DNA from 4 places in the Micromonospora sp. CPCC 205554 genome. Region 1 is predicted to be linked to each of the others. Evidence: riboswitches for the same ligand, from Rfam matches in the RefSeq annotation. Region 1 holds a riboswitch; each other region holds the start of a gene.
The links. Region 1 has a riboswitch for cyclic di-AMP ahead of V6U82_RS22990 (C40 family peptidase). Riboswitches for the same ligand answer to the same signal wherever they lie in the genome.
Positions count from the first base shown of each region.

Region 2: linked by a shared signal. The riboswitch ahead of V6U82_RS14495 (coiled-coil domain-containing protein) and the one ahead of V6U82_RS22990 (C40 family peptidase) in region 1 are both predicted to bind cyclic di-AMP.
Region 3: linked by a shared signal. The riboswitch ahead of V6U82_RS00415 (transglycosylase family protein) and the one ahead of V6U82_RS22990 (C40 family peptidase) in region 1 are both predicted to bind cyclic di-AMP.
Region 4: linked by a shared signal. The riboswitch ahead of V6U82_RS25615 (C39 family peptidase) and the one ahead of V6U82_RS22990 (C40 family peptidase) in region 1 are both predicted to bind cyclic di-AMP.

Region 1 covers NZ_JBAKHP010000021.1:92,926-98,133, forward strand. The annotation lists gene dcd (dCTP deaminase) at 5-583, shown strand; gene V6U82_RS22990 (C40 family peptidase) at 648-1,679, opposite strand; cyclic di-AMP (ydaO/yuaA leader) riboswitch at 1,693-1,827, opposite strand; gene V6U82_RS22995 (N-acetylmuramoyl-L-alanine amidase) at 2,066-4,099, shown strand; gene V6U82_RS23000 (C40 family peptidase) at 4,173-5,183, opposite strand.
Region 2 covers NZ_JBAKHP010000009.1:2,613-7,820, forward strand. The annotation lists gene V6U82_RS14480 (hypothetical protein) at 1-382, opposite strand, end outside; gene V6U82_RS14485 (STAS domain-containing protein) at 805-1,164, shown strand; gene V6U82_RS14490 (SRPBCC family protein) at 1,266-1,718, shown strand; gene V6U82_RS14495 (coiled-coil domain-containing protein) at 1,744-2,817, opposite strand; cyclic di-AMP (ydaO/yuaA leader) riboswitch at 2,822-2,952, opposite strand; gene V6U82_RS14500 (cation diffusion facilitator family transporter) at 3,096-4,010, opposite strand; gene V6U82_RS14505 (HelD family protein) at 4,102-5,208, opposite strand, start outside.
Region 3 covers NZ_JBAKHP010000001.1:83,588-88,795, reverse strand. The annotation lists gene V6U82_RS00425 (winged helix-turn-helix transcriptional regulator) at 1-209, opposite strand, end outside; gene V6U82_RS00420 (LLM class flavin-dependent oxidoreductase) at 257-1,819, opposite strand; cyclic di-AMP (ydaO/yuaA leader) riboswitch at 1,991-2,136, shown strand; gene V6U82_RS00415 (transglycosylase family protein) at 2,135-2,770, shown strand; gene V6U82_RS00410 (YbaB/EbfC family nucleoid-associated protein) at 2,954-3,403, shown strand; gene V6U82_RS00405 (M4 family metallopeptidase) at 3,572-5,208, opposite strand, start outside.
Region 4 covers NZ_JBAKHP010000027.1:58,507-63,714, forward strand. The annotation lists gene V6U82_RS25605 (CDP-glycerol glycerophosphotransferase family protein) at 1-1,446, shown strand, start outside; gene V6U82_RS25610 (alpha/beta fold hydrolase) at 1,472-2,218, opposite strand; gene V6U82_RS25615 (C39 family peptidase) at 2,439-3,284, opposite strand; cyclic di-AMP (ydaO/yuaA leader) riboswitch at 3,478-3,620, opposite strand; gene V6U82_RS25620 (hypothetical protein) at 3,927-4,691, opposite strand; gene V6U82_RS25625 (hypothetical protein) at 4,819-5,163, opposite strand.

The DNA of each region.
Region 1 (5,208 bases):
TCCGATGCTGCTCTCCGACCGCGACCTGGTCTCCGAGATCAAGGCCGGCACGCTCGCGCTGGAGCCCTTCGAGCCCACGCTGGTGCAGCCGTCGAGCATCGACGTACGCCTGGACCGGCTGTTCCGGGTCTTCAACAACCACCTCTACACGCACATCGACCCGTCGATCCAGCAGGACGACCTGACCTCGATGGTGGAGGTGCCGGAGGGGCAGCCGTTCGTGCTGCACCCGGGCGAGTTCGTGCTCGCCTCCACCCTTGAGGTGATCTCGCTGGGTGACCAGCTCGCCGGCCGGCTGGAGGGCAAGTCGAGCCTCGGGCGGCTGGGGCTGCTGACCCACTCGACCGCCGGCTTCATCGACCCGGGTTTCTCCGGTCACGTCACGCTGGAGCTGTCGAACGTGGCGAACCTGCCGATCACGCTCTGGCCGGGCATGAAGATCGGCCAGCTCTGCATCTTCCGGCTCTCCTCGCCGGCCGAGCACCCGTACGGCTCGGCCGTCTACGGCTCGCGTTACCAGGGGCAGCGCGGTCCCACGCCGAGCCGGTCCTGGCAGAGCTGGCGCACCTGGCCGACCCGCTGACGGCGCCCACAGTTGTTAATAGGGGCCCCCTCCTCTACCGGAGGCGTTAAGAGGGGGCCCTTCCTTACACCCGGCCGTAGCTGTTGATGTCGCCGTCGTCGACCCGCTTCATGGTGATGGGCTTGCCGGACTGGGAGGCGTGCACCACCCAGCCGTCGCCCACGTACATCGCCACGTGGTGCAGGTCGCTGTAGTAGAAGACGAGGTCACCGGCGCGCAGCTCGGCCCGGCTGATCCGCTGCGTCACGCCGTGCTGCTGGCGCGCGCTGTGCGGCAGCGAGACGCCGCCCTTGGCCCAGGCCGCCATGGTGAGGCCCGAGCAGTCGAAGTGGTCCGGTCCGGCCGCGCCCCAGACGTAGATCTTGCCGATCTGGGCACAGGCGAACTTGACCGCCGCACCGGCCGGGCCGCCGGGGTAGCCGGCCGGGCACGGCGCCGGGCGCAGCGGGCCGCCGCCACCCTTGCCGTACACCTTGAGCCGCAGCTTCTCCAGCTTGGCGATCTCGGCGTCGATCTGCTTCTTCTTCGCCGCGAGCTGGGCCTCGGTACGCGCCAGACCGGCGATCATCTCGTCCAGCGGCTTCTTCTTCGCCGCCAGCTCGTCGCGCAGGGCGGCGACGGAGCGCACCTGCTCGTGCTGGCGGTGCGCGAAGCGGTCGAGCAGTTCCAGGCCGTTCACCAGGTCACCGGGTGAACGGCTGCCCAGCAGCGCGTTCACGGTGGAGAGGTTGTCGCCCTTGTAGGCGTCGGCGGCGAGCCCGCCGACCTGGCCGAGCGCGGCGTCCACCCGGGCCTGGAGGGGTGCGATCTGCCGGCCGAGCGCGTCGGCCTGTTTGCGCCGCGCGGCGAGCTGCCCGCGTACGGCGTTGACCTGTTCGATGACCGGTTCGAGCTTGTTCCAGTCGCGGTCGATCTGGGCCTCGATCTCGGCGACCGAGGGTTCGGCGTGTGCCGCCGTGGCGCCGCCGGTCAGGACGACTGCGGTGCCGACGAGGGCGGCGAGGGCGGTGGTGAAGCGGGACCAGCGGGTACGCGGCACAGCCGTGGACCGGTCGACCGACCGGTTCGACGACGGCCGCGGGGCATGGAGTGCCACCGGGCGTCCGTACTCCTTCTTCCGTACCGCCTACCGGGTTAGCTGACGGATTCGGGCGGGAAGGGAGCCGCCCTACCGCATCGCTGCGGATTCACCCCAGGTACCTGGTTCCCCGGCTCGCCCGCAGGCGACTCGGCGGTGTCGGACCGTCACCGACCGGGTTGGACGGTGAGACGTGCGGCCGACGATTCACCAGAGTAGGGACCACCGTTATCGATCCGCAACTTCCAGCGCCGTGACACTCCGTACGCGGTGTGGGGCCACACCCCGCGCGGAGGTGAAATTTTCTTTCAAGGCTGATTACCCACTGGAAAGGTATTGACCCCTGCGGGTGTGCGGAGTGAGGGTGGAAACGCAGTGACCCCCATCCCTGTCCAGGAGGTTCGATGCACCTCTCCGCCCCGCCGTCGGGCAGACGGATACTGCTCGCCGCCGCCGTGGCCGCAGCCACCGCGCTGGCGACGACCGGCCCGGTGACCGCCGCGCCGGACACGACCGCGCCCACGAGCGACCGGCAACAACAGTACGCCGCCGCCGCGGCCGAGTACGGCGTGCCGCAGAACGTGCTGCTCGGCGTCTCCTATCTGGAGTCCCGCTGGGACACCCACACCGGGCAGCCCAGCACCAGCGGCGGCTACGGCCCGATGCACCTGACCGACGCCGCGCACATCCTCGCCACGCCGGGCAGCGCCCACGTCGACGAGGACGAGGACCCGCGCGGCGACGACGCCCGCCCGCTCAAGCTCGATCCGGCCACGGCCGCCGCGCCGGAGCGGGAGACCCCGCTGCCGCCGGCCTCGCTCCAGACGCTCGACGCCGCCGCCGCGCTGACCGGGCTCGACGCGGGCACGCTGCGGACCGACCCGGCCGCGAACATCCGCGGTGGCGCGGCGCTGCTGGCGTCGTACCAGAAGGCTCTGGGTGGGCCGGTCGGCGCCGGCACCGACCCGGCGGCCTGGTACGCCGCGGTGGCCAAGTACTCCGGCGCGGACACCTCCGACGCGGCGGCGGCCTTCGCCGACGAGGTCTACGACCAGCTCGGCCAGGGCGCCAGCCGGACCACCGACGACGGGCAGCGGGTCACGCTCGCCGCCACCGCCTCGAAGCCGGACCGTTCCCGCCTGGCCCGCCTCGGCCTGCGCAACGCCGAGCGGCCGGACGGGCTGGAGTGCCCGGTACGGCTGGCCTGCGAGTGGATTCCCGCGCCGTACGAGCAGCTCAGCGACGACCCGGGCGACTACGGCAACCACGACCTGGGCGACCGGCCGAAGCAGCAGAAGATCGAGTACATCGTCATCCACGACACCGAGGGCTACTTCGGCCCGAGCGTCGACCTGGTGAAGCGGGCCGACTACCTGGGCTGGCACTACACGTTGCGCTCGGTGGACGGCTACATCGCCCAGCACATCAAGGCCAAGGACGTCGGCTGGCACGCCGGCAACTGGTACGTCAACGCCAAGTCCATCGGCCTGGAGCACGAGGGCTTCGCCGGTCAGGGCACCTGGTACACCGAGGCGATGTACCGCACGTCGGCCAAGCTGGTCCGCCACCTGGCGCTCAAGTTCGGCATCCCGATGGACCGGCAGCACATCATCGGCCACGACAACGTGCCCGGCACCACCGCCGCAACGGTGCGCGGGATGCACTGGGATCCGGGCCCGTACTGGGACTGGTCGCACTACTTCGACCTGATGAAGGCGCCGTTCCGCAGCACCGGCACGCCCCGTACCGGCCTGGTCACCATCGACCCGGACTTCGCCACCAACCGGCCGGCGTTCTTCGGCTGCAACCAGCAGCCGCCGGGCGTCCCGACGCCCACCCCGCCGGCGCAGCCGTGCCCGTCGCGCGGCTCCTCGTCGGTGATCCTGCGGACCGCGCCCAGCCCGGACGCCCCGCTCGTCAACGACCTCGGGCTGCGCCCGGACGGCACGCCGGACACGATGTACATCTCCGACCACGGCGCCCGCGCCTCCGCCGGTCAGACGTACGCACTCGCCGGCCGCCAGGGTGACTGGACGGCGATCTGGTACCTCGGCCAGAAGGCGTGGTTCCACAACCCGGCCTCCGCGCCGACCGCCAAGTGGGCCACCGGCTTCGTGGTGACGCCGCGGCCCGGCAAGGCCACCATCCCGGTGTACGGGCGGGCCTACCCGGAGCAGGCCGCCTACCCGGACACCATCCCGTACCAGACCATCTCGCCGCTGCAGTACACGTTCGCCGCCGGCCAGCGGTACGCGGTCGGCGGGGTGCTGCCCGGCGAGTACTACCGGGCGGTGTCGTTCGACGGTTCGGCCCCGGGTGACCGGACCGTGGTCCGCGGCAAGAACCGCTACGTGCAGGTCCAGTTCGGTCACCGGATCATGTTCGTGAACCTGGACGACGTGCTGGTCCTGCCGTCCCCGGTCGGCACGCCACGCTGACCCGGCACCGCACACGGGAAGGCCCCCGGTCCGCGTGGACCGGGGGCCTTCTCGCTGCCAGGGGTGTTGCGGGTCAGGCGACCCGGACGAAGCCGGCGAGCGGCTGGGTGCTGATGCTCGACACCTGGACCGGTTTGCCGGTACGTGGCGCGTGCACCATCACCCCGTTGCCGAGATAGAGCCCGACGTGGTGCAGGTCGGAGCCGAAGAACACCAGGTCACCGGGGCGGGCCTCGGAACGGGAGACCCTGCGGCCCTCGTTCCACTGGGCGCCGGTGAAGTGGGTCAGCGAGATGCCCGCCGCCTTGTACGCGTACTGGGTGAGGCCGGAGCAGTCGAACGAGTTCGGGCCGGTGGCGCCCCACACGTACGGGTCACCGACCTGGGCGCACGCCGTCTTGATGGCGGTCCGTGCGGCGCTGCTGACCACACCGTCGATCTTGGGGCAGCCCGCCGGGCGGATCGAGGTCACCGGGAGCATGGCGGTCAGCCGCTTGATCTCCGAGTCGATCTGCTTCTTCTTCGCCGCGAGGTCGTTCTGCTGCTTGATCTCCAGCGCGATCAGCGCGTCGAGCTTCTCCTTCTGCTTGTTGTACTCGTCGCGCACCTTGAGCACACCGGCGATCTGGCGGCGCTGGTCGTCGGCGATCCGGTCCAGCATGACCAGCTGCTCGGCCAGCGTGCCCGGCTTGGTGTTCACCAGCAGCGCGCCCAGCTCCTGCGACGGGCCCTGGATGTAGTAGCGGGCCGCGATGTCGCCGACCTTGTTCATGGCGAGCGTGGAGGCCAGCTCCAGCGGCACCATCTTGTCCTTCAGCGCCTTGGACTTCTTCTGGTTGGTGCGAAGCTGCGAGCGGACCTTGTTGAACTGCTCGATGGTGGGTTCGAGCTGCTGCCACTGCTTGTCGATCTGCGCGTCGATCTCGTCCACCGACGGCGCCGCGTGCGCCGGGGCCGTCAGCATTCCGGCGCCGACCGCGGCGGCCGCGACCAGGGTGACCAGACCGTGTACCACCCGTCGGAACCCGGCCCGCCGGCCGGGTGGAGCGCTCGGGGCGTGACGTTGAGGGGGCGTGGTTGCCACCGGCACGGACTCCTTTGCAACCGAC
Region 2 (5,208 bases), on a different contig from region 1:
AGTTCGGCCGGTCCACGTCCACGAACTCGATCTCGTCCGCGGCGCGGTCCCGGCTGCCGGCGGCGCGCGCCGCGGTCCCGGCGGCCCAGCCGATCGCCGCGCCGGCGAGCGCCGCCGCGATCAGCAGCGTCCAGGGCAGCGCGGGCCGGCGGCCGGCGAGCGCGTCGAAGGCGAGGCCGGCGCGGCGGCGTGCCTCCTCGGCGGCGGAGCCGACCAGGTCGGTGGCGTCGTCGGCCAGGCCGGAGGAGCTGCGGCGGGCGGTACGGGTGGCGTCGCGCACGCTGTCACCGGCGGAACCGACGGCGGAGAGCAGGTGCTGCCACGCCTGGTCGGCGACCCGCTCGGCCTTGCCCCGGCGGTCCAGCAGGTTGGATCCGAACATCGTTCTACCTCCTCGGGTGCCGAAGGCCGGCGGCCACTTCGGACTCCGGTGCCCATCCGGCGGGTTCACTGTCTCGGGCAGTGCCCCACCGGCGCGCCCGGCAAACCATGCCCCGGTCACGGGCGGCCCGGGGCGGCGAACGGGACGAACCACCCGAACGCGCCGGGACCGGTGCCCACGGGACGTGCGTGCGCCCGCTACCCTGGTCGGCGGATCGGCCGGGCCCGCCCGGCCGCAGGGCTGGCCGCGGCCGGCCTCGAAGGGGAAACTGGAACCCGGAGGTCCGGATTGGGTACGCCCAGGTGTGCCCAGTTCGCGAATTGCTCATCCCGGGGGGTGGCGACCGGGCCGTCGGAGGAATACGCTCGGTCGCGGCCCGCGTACTGATGAGGCGCCCGTCATGGGCGAGTGGAGGTGCTCGCGTGAGCCTGTCGATCGTGAAGTCGGTGCGGCCGGGTGGTGTCGTCCAGATCGCGCCCCGTGGGGAGATCGACGTCGACACCGCGTACGAGGTGCGGGAAGCGATCGCCGAAGTGCTCGCGAAGGGCCGTCCCTCGCGGATCGAGCTGAACATGCGGCTCGTCACGTTCATCGACTCGGTCGGCATCAGCGCCATGGTCGCGGGCTTCCAGACCTGCGAGGTCAGCGGCGTCAAGCTCGTGGTCACCGAGCCGAGCCGGTTCGTGCACCGGCAGCTCTGGGTGACCGGCCTGCTCGGCCTGTTCGGCGCGCCCGAGCCGTGGTTCGCCGACGACACCCCCGAGGTGCTGCCCGGCGCCTGAGCGCCGTTCACACCCCCTGCGGCCAGGGGACCTTCTACCCGTTGCCAGTCCGGCGTCGGTACGGGACGATCGTCGCGACGCACGACGGCGAGGGGGCCCGCTTGCAGAGCAGCGACAGCTTCAGCTACACCGTGCAGGCCCGGTGCAGCCGGGCCGAAGCGGTGGCCCTGCTGGGTGACCTGAGTCGCCAGGGTGAGCTGCATCCGCTGATCGTCCGGGTCCGGACGCTGCCGTCCCGGCCGGGCGCGCTGGCCAGCTACGCGATCACCGACCGGCTGCAACTCGGCCCGCTGCACTTCCCGGTCACGTACCAGGCGGACGTGCTGATCGCGAGCGAGGACGAGGTGGTCACCGTGGCACGGCAGCAACCCGCCACGACGGTACGCAACCACACCCGGCTGCGCGACGAGCCCGACGGCACGGTACGCATCGACGTGGAGATCACGCTCACCGCGCCGGCGCCGCTGTTCGGGTACGCGTTCCGCCAGGCCCGGGCGGCTCACCTGGGCCTGGCGGCGCGTCTCGGAGCGACCCTGGAGGGCCGGCCGGCCTGATCCGGCCGGTCCCTTCCGGGCGCGCTCAGTACACCGACAGGTGCACGTGGTTGGTGTGGTCGCTGGACGGGTCGCCGTTACCGCCGCTGTACGACTTCCACCCGCTGCTGGGCAGCCAGATCTGCTTGAACCAGATCACGTAGAGCACGGCGAGCGGGTCGGCGTTGCGCACGAAGTACGCGGCCAGGTTGTTGCCGTACGTCCGGTCGCCGCCGGTGGCCACGCCGCCGAAGCCGTTCTTCTGCGCGGCGAAGTCGCAGGCCCGCCCCTTCGGGTGCTCACCCGAGCCGCTGGGCCGGTGGCAGGAGACGTACCGGGTGAAGCCCGCCGCCTTGGCCTGTTGCAGCGCGTGCAGCGTGCGCGGCGTGATGCAGCCGTTCGCCGGGGTCGGGTCGTTGACGCTGCACGACTCCGACGGCCAGGAGCCGTCCGAGTTGCGCGGCGCGGGCTTCGCGTTCTTGCTGGAGGTGCCCTGGACGCTGCCACCGCCGCTGCTGCTGCGCGAAGCCCGGTCGTTCGCCACCTCCAGGGCGCGCTCGGCCTGCTCCTTGCGCTTGCCCATCACCGCGACCTGCTTGCGCTGCTCGCGGATCTCGCCGTCGAGCTGGACTCGGGTGCGGGTGGCCTCGTCCCGGGTGGCGATCAGGTCGCGCAGCGTACGGTCCTCGTGCGCGGCGACCTGCTCCAGCGCCGCGGCCCGGTCCATGAAACCCTCCGGGCTGCTGCTGCCGAGCAGCGCCCCGGCGGTGCCCAGGCGGCCGTTGCGGTACGCCACGGCGGCGATCTCGCCGACCTTGGCGTCCCGGACGGCCAGCTCGGCGCCGACCGTCTTGAGTTGTTCGTTGAGTTGCTTCTGGCGGCTCACCGACCGGTTCAGCGCGGCCTTCGCCTCCAGCCAGCCCTTGCTGGCCGCGTCGAGCTGGGCGCGCAGTTCGGGCGTGCCGCCCTCGTCGTCGCCGGGCGCGGCGGCGAGCAGGCCGGTCGCCGGCGCCGCCGAGGCGGGGGAGGCCGGAACGGTCGCGACGCCGAGGGTCAGCGTCGCGACGAGCAGGGCCGCCAACCGGGCGGCCGTCCGTCGTACAGGTGCCACTGGGGGCATTCACACGTCCTTCCGTCAGCGCCGACCGGGTTAGCTGACGGGTTCGGGACGGAAGATCCCTACCGCTGACGCGGATGCACCCCACGTACGTGGTTCCCCGGCTCGTCCCTGCGGACGATTAGGCGACGGCCGCCCCACCGGGGCCGGTGGCGCCCGCGGGTGCGGCCGCGACCGAGACTACCGGCGCTGCCCGGGCACGGCTCCGTGGAGGAGTGCCACTAGGCGGGGCAAAACCGGCATAAGACTACATCAGTCACAGTGATTTAAGTGTGTCCTAATCACCACTCGGTCGGTCCGCACACGCCGGCTGACGCTCCGGGTTCGACCTGCAACGTGGCGTGGTCGATGGAGAAGTCCTCGTGCAGGGCGGCCCGCGCGGCGGCGAGCACCCCGCCCGGGTCCACGCCCGGGTCGGTGGTCAGGTGTGCCGAGGCCACCTCCATGCCCGAGGTGAGCGTCCAGACGTGCAGGTCGTGCACCTCGGCCACGCCGGGCACGGCGGCCAGCCGGTCGCGCACGGCGGTCACCTGGAGGTGCTCCGGCGCGGCCTGCACCAGGATGCGCAGCGCGGCCCGGCCGAGCCGCCAGGTGCGCGGCAGGATGAACAGGCCGATCCCGACGGCGACCAGTGGGTCCGCCCACCACCAGTCGGTCACCGCGATGACCAGCGCGGCGGCGATCACGCCGAGCGAGCCGAGCAGGTCGCCGAGCACCTCCAGGTACGCCCCCCTCAGGTTGATGCTCTCCTTCGACCCGGCGCGCAGCAGCGCGAACGCGACGATGTTGGCGAGCAGGCCGAGCACCGCCACCACGAGCATCGGACCGGCCAGCACCTCCGGCGGCTCGCCGAAGCGGCGTACCGCCTCGACCAGGACGTAGATGGCGACGGCGCCGAGCAGCACGGCGTTGGCGAGGGCGGCGAGCACCTCCAGCCGGTAGAGGCCGAACGTGCGTTGCGGGTCGGTGCCGGCGCGGCGGGTGGCGGTGATCGCCGCGAGGGCCATGCCGATGCCGAGGACGTCGGTGAACATGTGCCCGGCGTCGGAGAGCAGCGCCAGTGAGCCGGTCGTGAAGGCGGCCACCGCCTCGACCACCATCAGGGCGGCGAGCAGCGCGAATGCGGCCCAGAGACGGCCCCGGTGGCGGTGTGCCGCGTTGGCCACCGCGCCGCTGTGGTCATGACCTGCGCCCACGCCAACACCCTCCCTGCCGCGTACCGGCCCGGCCCAATGTATGTTCACATCGCTATGTGTGCAAGTGAACTGTGGGTGGCGGCGGGGCCCGTCACCCCACCGGGTCGAGCGTGGTGAGGCGCTGGGTCGCCCGGGACAGCGCCACGTAGAGCGTGCGCACGCCCGAGCCGGGGTCGGACCGGATCTCGCCCGGCGCCACCAACACCACGCCGTCGTACTCCATGCCCTTGGCCTGGAGGCTGGTGACGACCTGGAGCCGGCCCGCGCCGAGCGCGCCCAGCCAGCCCGCCACCTCGTCCCGGCGCGGCACCGGCGTGATCACGCCGACGGTGCCCTCCACCTGCGCGAGCAGCGCCTCGGCCGCCTCGACGGTGGCCGCCGGCAGGTCGGCGGCGGGCACCGTGCGCTCGATCGGCGGAACGCCCGTGGACCGGACCGCGTCGGGCAGCGGCAGATCCGGGTAGAGCCGGCGGATCTCCGCCGCCGCCACCGCGAAGATCTCCGCCGAGTTGCGGTAGTTGGTGGTCAGCTCGTAGCGGTGCCGCTTGCGCCGGCCCAGCGCCTGGTCACGGGCCCGGTCCAGCTCCTGCGGGTCGCCCGTCCAGGCGGTCTGCGCCGGGTCACCGACCACGGTCCAGGACGCCAGCCGCCCGCGCCGGCCGATCATCCGCCACTGCATCGGCGAGACGTCCTGCGACTCGTCCACCACCACGTGAGCGTAGTCGCGGTAGTCGCCCGGACGCTCCCGCGCCGCCGCGCGGGCGGCGCGCTGCCGGTCGGCGTACGTGCTCAGCTCGCGCACACCACCGGCGAGCTGGTACGGGTCGCGCTTGGGCCGGGCCCGCTGCACCGGCTTGCCGAGCAGCGCGTCCAGCTCGTCCAGCAGCGCGATGTCGGCCACCGTCAGCCCCTCGGTCGCCAGGCTCCGGTACGCGTCGCCGAGCAGCCGGATCTCCGCCGAGGAGAGGATCCCGCCCGCGTAGCGGCGCAGCCGGTCCGGGCGGGCCAGCCAGTCCAGCACGTGCCGCGGGTGCAGCCGGGGCCACCACGCCTTGAGGAACTCGCGGAACTCCGGCCGCTCGATAATCTCGTCCTCGAACGCGGGCTGCTCCGGCAGCCGGCCCACCCGCAGCGTGCGGGCCTGCGCGTAGAGCGCGGCGAGCACCGCGTCGAACGCCGCCCGGCGTACCTCGTTGCG
Region 3 (5,208 bases), on a different contig from region 1:
AGCCCGTCGGCGACGAGCTGCTTGAGGCGGGCGGCGGCCACCGGCTCGCTGACACCGACCCGCCGGGCGAAGTCGTCGAAGCGGCGGGTGCCGAACGACGCCTCCCGCAGCAGGAGCAGCGTGGTGCGGTTGCCGACCACCTCCAGCGCCCGGGCGATCGAGCAGTTGGCGGTGGACCAGGAGTCACGCTGCGCGAGGAGGTCCGTCATGGCGTCGACGGTACCCACCTGACTTAGGAAAGCAAAAGTCAGCTACCTCACAGCTGGCCGGGGAAGAATCCGTGCCGGGCCAGCGGCTCCACGATCTGGTGCTCCTCGTACGACAGGTGCGACAGCAGCGTGTCGGTGAGCAGGTCCACCGCCTCCTGGAGGCCGGTGAAGTCGCCGGGCCGGCGGACCAGCTCGACGAGCGCCCGGTCGACGCTCTCCACCACCCCGTGGATCACCACGTGCTCCTCCTCCAGGCGGTCCAGCACGGCGGCCAGGCCGGCCTCGGAGCGGCGCAGGTGCGGGAAGATCGAGGCGTCCTCCAGCCCGTGGTGCTGGGTGACCATCGTGCAGTACGCCGCGCAGTACGCCCCGAGCGTCCAGTTGTTCTGCCGCATGGTCATCTCGTTGAGGGCGGCCCGCGCCCGGCCCGGCGAGACCGAGCCCCGCTTGACCTGTTCCAGCAGGTCGCGCACCTGGGCCAGCTCCTGGCGCAGGTGGTCGTGCACGTCCACCAGGTGCTGCCCGGCGGCCTGTCCCCGGGCCGGGTAGACGTGTCCGTCCGGCGGCGGCGGGGCGCTCGGGCGGGTGGACTCGTCCCAGGGGCGGCGCGCGCTCAGGCGTACCCCCGGGTCGGGGGTGGGGGTGACGCCGAGCGTGCTCGGGCCGCCGGCGGTGGTCTGCTCCTCGGCGGCCGCGCGGGCGCCGTCGCCGGGCGTGGCGCGCTCGGCGGCGACCAGCTCCCGCACCGCGGGCGCGACCTCCTGGCCGAATATCTGGATCGCGCGCGGCTCGTCGCTGCCGAGGATGAACGTGGTGATGCCGTGCTCCAGCGTGAGCCCGGCCAGCTCCTCCACCCACTGGTCCGGCGGCCCGGCCAGGAAGCCGGCCGACGAGCGGGCGAACGTGCCGGTCACGTTGAGCATGCGGCGGATCGCGGCCGGGTCGCGCCCGGCGGCGTGGGCGCCCTCGTCGACGAGCGCGTTCAGGGCGGGCAGCTCGTCGGGGCCCTTGGGCAGGTAGGACAGGGACGGCAGCCAGCCGTCCGCGGCGCGGCCGACCAGGCGCAGCATGCGCGGCTTGTACGCGCCGACCCAGATGCCCACCGGGTGCGCCGGCGCCGGCCCGCGCTTGGCGCCGACCACCCGGTAGTGCTCGCCGTCGACGCGGATCATGCCGCGCCGGTCGGTGTCCCAGACCTCGCGGATCACCCGGATCGCCTCGTCCAGGGCCTCGACGGCGGCCCTGGGGGACAGGCGCCGCCCGCCCGCGGCCTCGATCGCGTCCCAGAACGCGCCCGCGCCGAGTCCCAGCTCGACCCGGCCGCCGGTGAGCAGGTCCAGGCTGGCGATGCTGCGCGCCAGCACCACCGGCTGGCGCAGCGGCAGGTTGAGCACGTTGCCGGCCAGGCGGATGCGCTCGGTGGCCGCGCCCAGGTAGGACATCAGCGTCCAAGTGTCCAGGAAGCCCGGCTGGTACGGGTGGTCCTGGAACGTGACCAAATCCAGCCCGACCTGTTCGCAGAGCCGGGCGAGCGCCACCACCTGGTCGGGCTGCCCGGCGGCGGGGGTGAGGAAACCGCCGAAGGTCAGCTCGTGTCCGTGATCGGTCATCCGTCCCGCCCTCCCGTGATCTTGCCTGGCCCTGCCACCGTAGCGCCGCCGCCGGTAGCCCGGCCGGGTGAAGAGCATCACAAGAAGTGGACGATCGTCGCAAAACGTCCCTAGCGTCGGTTTCGTTCGCAGACGCGGACACCGCGGGCCGGAAACGCCAAATCCCGCCGCCGGCCCCGGTAACCGAACCTCGTGCGGGAGCGGGGGAACCACACGTTCCACGGTGCATCGTCACCTCGGGGTGAAGCCGCCACCGGCGGCCGGGCTCCTCGGCCCGAACCCGACAGCTCACCTCGTCGGCGTGGAGGAATCCACATGGCAACTGAATACTCAGCCCGAAGCCGCCGTACCGCTCTCGGAGCGGTTCTGGCCGGCGCCGCCGTCGGCGCCGCGACCCTGTTCGGCCCGGCCGCTCCGGCCAGCGCGGGCGTCAACTGGGACGCGGTCGCGCGTTGCGAATCCGGCGGCAACTGGAAGATCAACACCGGCAACGGCTACTACGGCGGGCTCCAGTTCTCCCGCGCCACCTGGAACGGCTACGGCGGGCAGAAGTACGCCGCCCGCGCCGACCTGGCCAGCCGGTCCGAGCAGATCGCCGTCGCCGAGAAGGTGCTGCGCGGGCAGGGCATCGGCGCGTGGCCGGTCTGCGGCAGGAAGGGCGGCTCGGCGAGCGCCGCGGCGACCCGGTCCGAGAAGGCCACCCCGCGCAAGGCCGCCCCGAAGCGGGCCGCCCCCCGCAAGGCCGCGCCGGAGCGGCCCGCGACGAAGGTCGCGCCGCAGCCCGCGACCGGTGCCGGGACGTACGTGGTCCGGCGCGGGGACACGCTGTCGGAGATCGCCGTGGCGCAGCGCGTCGACGGCGGCTGGCGTGCCCTGCACGAGCGCAACCGCGCCGTGGTCGGCGACGACCCGGGCCTGATCTTCCCCGGTCAGCGGCTGCGCCTGCGCTGACAGCGGTCCGGAGAACGCCCGGCCGGTCCGTCCGGCCGTCCGCCCGTGCGCGACACGCCGCGTCGCCGGTGTCCGGCCTGCTCCCGGCGCCGGGGCGCGGCCCGCGACGGCCGGTGACCGCGATTAGTCGGAGCCTGTTGCTAGGGTCACGGTGCTCGGCTAAGACGTGAAGAAAGCGCGGAAATGACCAACGACCCGTTCTCGGCGGCCGCGAGCCTCGACGAGCTGCTGACCCGCACGCAGCAGGCGCTCACCGCGATGCGCTCCCGGGCCTCGGCGCACGCCGACGGCGAGCCGGGCGACCTGCTCCGCGCCGAGGGCACGGCCGCCGGCGGGCGGGTCCGTGCGGTCGCCGTCCAAGGTGGCCGGCTGGATTCCGTGACGATCGACCCGGAGCTGGCCGGCGAGCCCTTCGACGTCCTCTGCGGACACCTCGTCACCGCCGCCAACGCCGCGCTGTCCGAGCTGGACGCCCAGGTCAGCGCATCGGCGCGGGCCGACGCCGACGCGCTCGCCGCCCGGCTCGGCAGCATGGGCGACCAGGCCGAACTGTTCGGCCGCGCGATGCACGAGGCGGCCGCGCGGATCCACCGCGACCGCGGCACCCCGTCCCGGGCCGGGCGCCCGGCCTGACCCGACCGCACACGCCCCGGCACGACGAGGCGCCGCCCCGGCGCGCGGCTCCGGCCACTCGCGGCGCGGCACCGGTCCGGCACGGCACCGGCCCCGCACGCGGCACCGGCCTGACACGGCGAGGCGGCCGGCCGCCGGGAGGACGACGACCGGCCGCGCACGCCACGGTCAGCTCAGGATGACCGCGGTGTCGTCGACGACGAAGGACGTCTGCAACGAGCTGTCCTCCACGCCGCTGAACGAGACGGTCGCCGTGGTTCCGGCCAGCGACGAGATGTCGAAGGACCGCTGCACGTAGCCGGTGGCCTTGTTCAGGTTGGAGTAGGTGGCCAGCGTGGTGCCGCCCGCCTTGACGGTGAGCTTGTCGTACGCGGTGCTGGTGGTCGACTCCGCGCTGTCGATGTGCAGCCAGAAGCTCAACGTCGCCCGGCATCCGGCCGGGATCGTCACCGACTGGCTGAGCGTGTCGGTGTGCGACGAGCCGTACCCGTCCAGCCACGCCTTGTACGAGCCACCGTGCGCGGCCTGGCCGCTGTCGGTGGTGATGACGCCGGACGAGGCGCTCCAGCTCACGTTGCCCGACTCGAAGCCCGGGTTGGCGAGCTTGTTGCCGGAGCAGCCGCCCGACGGCGGGGTGGTCGTGGTGCTCGGCGTGGGCGTCGGGGTGCCGCCGGCGCAGGTCGGGTCACCGGACTGGGCCGGCACGCTCACCGCGTCCCAGGCCGCCTTGACCGTGTTGAACTCCGCGCAGCCGCCCGGGTAGAGGTTCTTCGCCGCCTGGAGCGTCCAGGTGCGGTACTTCAGGTACGACGAGGACGAGGTCTTCAGCAGCATCGCGTTGTACATGATCTTCATGGCCTTCTGGATGCCGAGGCCGGTCACGCTGCTGCCGTTGCAGGTCGAGCTGGACGGCTGCCCGTTGGTCGGGCTGCTGCCGTTGGCCAGCAGGTAGAACCAGTGGTTGCCCGGGCCGGCCGCGGCGTGCACCTCGGTCGACGGGATGCTGCTGGAGTAGCAGTTCGGGTCGCCGAGCGCCGACGGGTTGTACATGTTGCGGATCGGGCCGGAGCCGACCAGGTTGATCTTCTCGCCGACCAGGAAGTCCGGCGCGTCGTAGCTGGACGGCTCGTTGGCGAACCACTCGGTGGCCGCGCCGAACGTGTCCGCCACGAACTCCTGCGTGCCGCCGCCGGAGATGCCGCCGGGGGTGTTGTCGTCGATGCCGTGGCCGATCTCGTGCGCCACCACGTCCAGCGAGCTGATCCACTGGCCGGCGGTGTTCTTGCCGATCTGCACCTGGCTGCCGTCGTAGTAGGCGTTCTGGTCGTTGAGGCCCACCCGGATCGGCCAGTATCCGCCGTTGCCGTTGGCGCCGTTGCGGCCCAGCCACTGGGAGAGCATCTTGTGCTCGGTCTGCGCGGAGAACAACGCGTCCACGCAGCCGGTCTCCTTGTTGGTCGCGGTGCCGTTGCCCCAGACGTCGTCGGAGCCGCTGAACGTGGTGTTGTTCGCCGCGTCCTGACAGCTCAGGTTCGTGACGGTCGGGTCCTTCATGGTGTACGTGGAGCCCGACTGGGTGGTGTTGAGCGTGAGCGGGCTGGGCCCGTTCCAGGCGCCGGTGCCGGTGCCGCGCACCACGTGCTCCTGCTTGCGCAGGACCGCGCCGGTGCGGGCGTCGACGTCGACTGTGAGCCGGCTGGGGCCGTCCGCGCCGGTGCCGCGTACCGTGGTCTCCCAGGCCAGCGCCGGTGCGGCACCGAGCGTGTAGACCACGAGCGTGGTGCCCTCGACCGCGTTCACGGTCG
Region 4 (5,208 bases), on a different contig from region 1:
GACGCCGGCTTCGACCCGGCGCTGGCCGCCTCCGCGCTGGTCCTGCTCGGGCTGGTGCTGCTGGTCGGGCCGCTGCGGCAGGCCGGCGCGCTGGAGATCCGCGCGGCGAACCTCCCGGTGCGCACGTGGACACCGGTCGTCGCCGCCCGGCTCGGCGACGCGCTGCTGGCGCTGCTCGCCGTGGTGGCGCTCGCCGCCGCCCTGGCGCTGCCCGCCTGGACGGCGCTCGTCGCCGCGCTGCTCGTCGGCGCCGGCTGCGGGGCGGTCGCGCTGGACCTCGCCCGGCGCCGGTTCCGCCCGCCCGCCGGAGGCGGCCCGGTCGGCCGCGCGCTGCGCCGCCACCAGCCCGAGTTCCTGCTGCACTTCTCCGCGCCGCCCGGCTCGGAGTACCAGGTCACCATGTGGCTGCCGTACCTGGAGCGGATCGGCCGCCCGTTCGTGGTGGTGCTGCGCGAACCGGAGTTCCTGCCGGCGGTGGCCGCCGCCACCCGCGCCCCGGTGGTCCTCTGCCCCACGCTGAAGGCGCTCGACGAGGCGCTGGTGCCGAGCCTGCGGGTGGCGTTCTACGTCAACCACGGCGCGAAGAACGCCCACGTGATCCGGTTCAACCAGCTCACCCATGTGCAGCTGCACCACGGCGACAGCGACAAGGCCCCCAGCGCCAACCCGGTCTCGGCCATCTTCGACAAGATCTTCGTGGCCGGGCAGGCCGCGATCGACAGGTACGCCCGCGCCGGCGTGGAGATCCCCGCCGACAAGTTCGTCGTGGTCGGCCGGCCCCAGGTCGAGGCCGTCGAGGTACGCCGGGAGCCGGTCAGCTCACCGGCGCAGCCCACGGTCCTCTACACGCCGACCTGGACCGGGCACCACGCCGACGCCAACTACTGCTCGCTGCCGGTGGCCGAGACGCTGATCCGCCGGCTGATCGACCGGGGCGCCGCGGTGATCCTGCGCGCCCACCCGTACACCGACAAGAACCCGGCCTCGGCCCGCCAGCTCGCCCGGCTCACCGAACTGCTCGCCGCCGACCGGGCCAAGACCGGCCGGCCGCACCTGTGGGGCGCCGCCGCGAGCCGGGAGCTGACGCTCACCGAGTGCGTCAACCGCGCCGACGCGCTGGTCTCCGACGTCTCCGGGGTCATCTCCGACTGGCTCTACTCCGGCAAGCCGTACGCGGTCACCGACACCGGCGCCGACGGTGAGCACTTCGTCGAGCGGTTCCCGCTCGCGGCGTCCGGCTACGTGCTGCGGCGCGACATGTCGAACGTGGACGAGGTGCTCACCGACCTGCTCGACGCCGACCCGAAGGCGGCGCGGCGCTGGGCGGCCCGGACCCGCTACCTGGGCGACTTCCCCGCCGACGGGTACGCCGAGGCGTTCCTCACCGCCGCCCGCCGGGAACTGGAACCCGACTGGGCGGTCCCGGCGCCGCGCACGGCCGGATAGCACGCGCCCGGCCCGGCCGGCCGCCTCAGAGGTACGGGTCGAGCAGGGCGAGCACCGCCTCCGGGTCCTCGACGTGCGCGTTGTGGCCCAGTCCGGGCAGCGTGGCCACCGGCACGCCCAGCTCCTTGAGCTGCGCGTCGGTCACCATCGGGTCCAGTTCGCCCCGGGCCAGCAGCACGGGCACACCGGTGGCGGCCAGCAGGGCCGGCAGCCGGGGTTCCCCGACGGCGAACGCGGCCGGGTCCATCGCGAGCCGCCAGCGGCCGTCCACCCGGCGCAGCCCCGCCTCCACCACCGGGTGGTCCGGTGCGAACAGCCCGGCGAGCCCGGAGACCCGCAGGTAGCGGCGGGCCGCCTCGTCACGGCTGGCCAACCAGGTCACCGGCCGGGCGGCCAGCTCCTCCGACTTGGCCAGCTCGGCCGGGGACCAGACCGCCTTGATGCCGAGCCCCACCACCGCGTCGACCGGAAGCCCTCGCTGCCGGGCCGCGAGCGCCAGCGCCACCACCCCGCCGAGCGAGTGCCCGAGCAGCACCAGCCGGTCCTCGGGGCCGAGCCGGACCGGGCCGAGCCCGTCGACCACGCGCTGGGCCAGGGCCTCGAACGAGTAGCCGTCGAGCGGCGGCGACCAGCCGTGTCCCGCCAGGTCGGGGGCGAGCCAGCGGCCGGGCCAGCCGCGTTCCAGCAGCGGCGCCCAGGGCAGCCACACCTCGCCGGTGGCACCCATGCCGTGCAGGAGAATCAGGTGCCGCTTCCCCGTCGCATCGCCCATTGGCGCAGTCTGCCACCGCCCGCACACGACACGCGAGACCGAACCCCGCCACCCGCACCCCGCCCTCGCCGTCGATCTTGGAGTTGTGGCACCTTCCATAGCGGGCGAGCCGGTCATACTGGGCGCCACAAGTCCAAGATCGGCGAGCCGGGGCGGCGCATGCCACACACGGGGAAGGCCGGCGCCCCGGGTGGGGTGCCGGCCTTCGGGTGTGCGGGAATCAGGCGGAGTAGCCGCGTGTGGAGACCCAGTGCGCCAGGTCGATCGTGGTGACCCAGTACGACGGCAGCGACGGGTCGGCCGAGTCGGCGATGCGTACGGTCCGGCCGTCGTTCTTGTAGCCGACCACAGCGACGTAGTGGCCGCCCGGGAACGAGTGCCAGCCACCGTTGGTGTCGGTGGCGGTACCGGCGACGTTCGCGACGACCGCGCGGCCGTTGCTGATCGCCTCGACCACGTCTGCCTGGAGCCGGTCCATCTGGGCCGGGGTGGCGGTGCCGGGAATCATGCGGGTCCGGTACGGGTTGCCCTTGACCTGCTGGTTGAGCACGCGGGTGGTGTCCTCGGCCGAGTTGGTGCCCATCTCGGTGGTGCCGAGGGGACCGGCCAGCGCGTCCTGGCTGCGCTCGATGCCGGCGGCGCTGAGCGCGTTGCGCACGGCGGCCGGCCCGCAGTAGAAGTAGTTGATCTGCGCCTGGTAGTCGTAGTCGAGCGTCTTGCTCGACGGCGGCTTCGGCTTGGCCTTGGGCGTGGTGTCCGGGTCGGCCGTGGCCTTCTTCGACGGGGAGGCGCTCGGCGACGCGCTGGGCGCGGCGGAGGCGCTGGGCGGTACGGCGATGCGGGCCTCGCCGCGGCTGGCGGGCTGCTCGCCGAGGCGGGCGGCGCCGAGGTCGGCGACCGCTGCGGTGTTCTCCTGGACCGGGGCGTCGTCACCGGCGGTGGCGACGGTGCCGGCGCCGGCCGCCAGCACGAGCGCGGCGGCCGATCCGGCGATGATCTGGTACGGGCGTTCGGTGACGATCCGTCGCAGCTGACGCTTCAGGTGGTGCTTCAAGAAATCCTCCACGGGGCGTGAGCGGCGCACGCCGGCCCGGCACGCGGAGGAACTCACGCGTGCTGGCGGGGCCGGATGGCCGGGGGGATCGGGAACGCCCGTGATGCCGGGCGCCCAGGGGGCGGTTGCCGGTCGCGCGTCAGGCGAGCGCGGGCACCGCGATGCCGTGGAGGCGGGGGGACGATCGAGGGGTGGGCACGAGGGGTACTCCTTCCGTGGCCGCCGACCGGGTTAGCTGACGGATTCGGGCGGGAAGTACGCCCTACCGCGGGCCGTGGGCTCGCGGATTCACCCCGATGGTGCTCATGGGTCCCCGGTTCGTGGAACACGATTAGGCGGGTCGGTGCGGCGTCGCCGTCGGCGATCGATTACCGCATCGGACGCGCCGACACTACCGGTGGGTATGTCCCATGCCAAGCGCTCCCACCTGCGTAAACATGATCCGCGGTAACGGATTTCGGAACACCCGGTTACTGACTTCACTCAATGGGACAAGCAGTTTCGAGGGCGCCTGGCGGCGGAAAGCGGACAGACGGCGGGCACCGGCCCCGCAATCGCGCGGCTCGATGACCTGTTCTGCGCCCGACGCCCGTTTCGGCGGCCCGGGTGACCGGGCTCACCACATTCCGGGTAACGATTCGGTCGAGACGACGCTCAGCCGACCCGCGCCGGGCGCCACCGGGCGTTCCGGACCGCCGCGGGCACCGGCAGGGCGCTCGTCGTCGCGCTCCGGTACGCCGGGACGGGCCGCAGTGCCGCCGTGGCCGCGTACGCCTCGGCGGCGAGCGTCCGGGCGGCCTCGGCGGCCAGTTCCGCGTCCCGCCACGCCGCCCGCTCCCGCTCGGCGGCGCTCTCCCATCCGGCCCGGCGCCCGTCCCGGACGGTGCGGGCCAGCACGATCTCCTGCTCGGCCGGGTGCCGGCGCGGATCCCACCCGTTGCGGCGCGCCAGCACGTCGGCGAGCTGACGGGCGGTCAGGTCGCCCCGCCAGTGCGCCGTCATGGCGGCGTGGTGCAGCCAGCGCTCCCGGGCCGCGTACTCGGCCGGAGTCCGCGGGGTGTGCGGGGCGGGCAGCGCGGCGGCGCCGGCCAGGCGGCGGGCGGCGGCGTCCGCCTCGTCGTACGCGGTCCAGGCCCGGTCCGCCTCGTCCTGCGCGGCCAGCCACCGCTCCCGGCGGCGACGGGCCGTCTGGGCGGCCCCGGCGGCGGCCACCGCCACCTCCTCGGCGTACCGGATCAGGTCGTCGCGGCGGGCGGCGTCGGCGTCGGCCGGGTCGGGGGCGGCCTCCGGCGCGGGTTCGCGTTCGGGCCGGGCGACGAGCGCGGCGAGCAGGCCGAGGGCGAGCAGCAGCAGGAAGGACCAGATGGCGGCGGCCTCGGGCACGGAGGTGAGGAAGTGGTACAGAGCGGTCTGCGACATGGTCGGCACCTCACGGGAAGGACCTGGCGGGAGGGCCGCACGGCCGGCCGGGGCGGGCGGGCCACCGGGAGGCGGGTGCGGGAATGACGTTCGGTGGGTGCGGGAACGGGCGCGGCCCGTGGGCGGATCAGCGGGCGGGCGGGGCCCGTGGGCCGGCCGGCGCGGCGGCCCGTCCGGCCGGGACCGGCTCCGCGACGGCCGGGACCGTCGCCCGGCGAGCGGGCGCCGGGACACCGGCGGGCGAGGCCGGCCGCTCGGCCACGCGGTCGACCTCCGGCCGCGCGGCGGTCGAGGCGCCCGTGACCGGGTACGCCGAGGCGGCGACCGCCGGAGCCGGGGCGGCAGCGGCGACACCGGCCGGCAGCGTGGCGGCGCCGAACGAACAGGCGACGACCACGGCGAGACTGGCGAGCATCCGGGCGGTCCAGCGCGCCACCCACCACACGGGGCAGGTGAGCGCGATCGGAAGCACGGGTACAAATTACCGCCGATCCCCCACGAACGCACCGCCGTACGG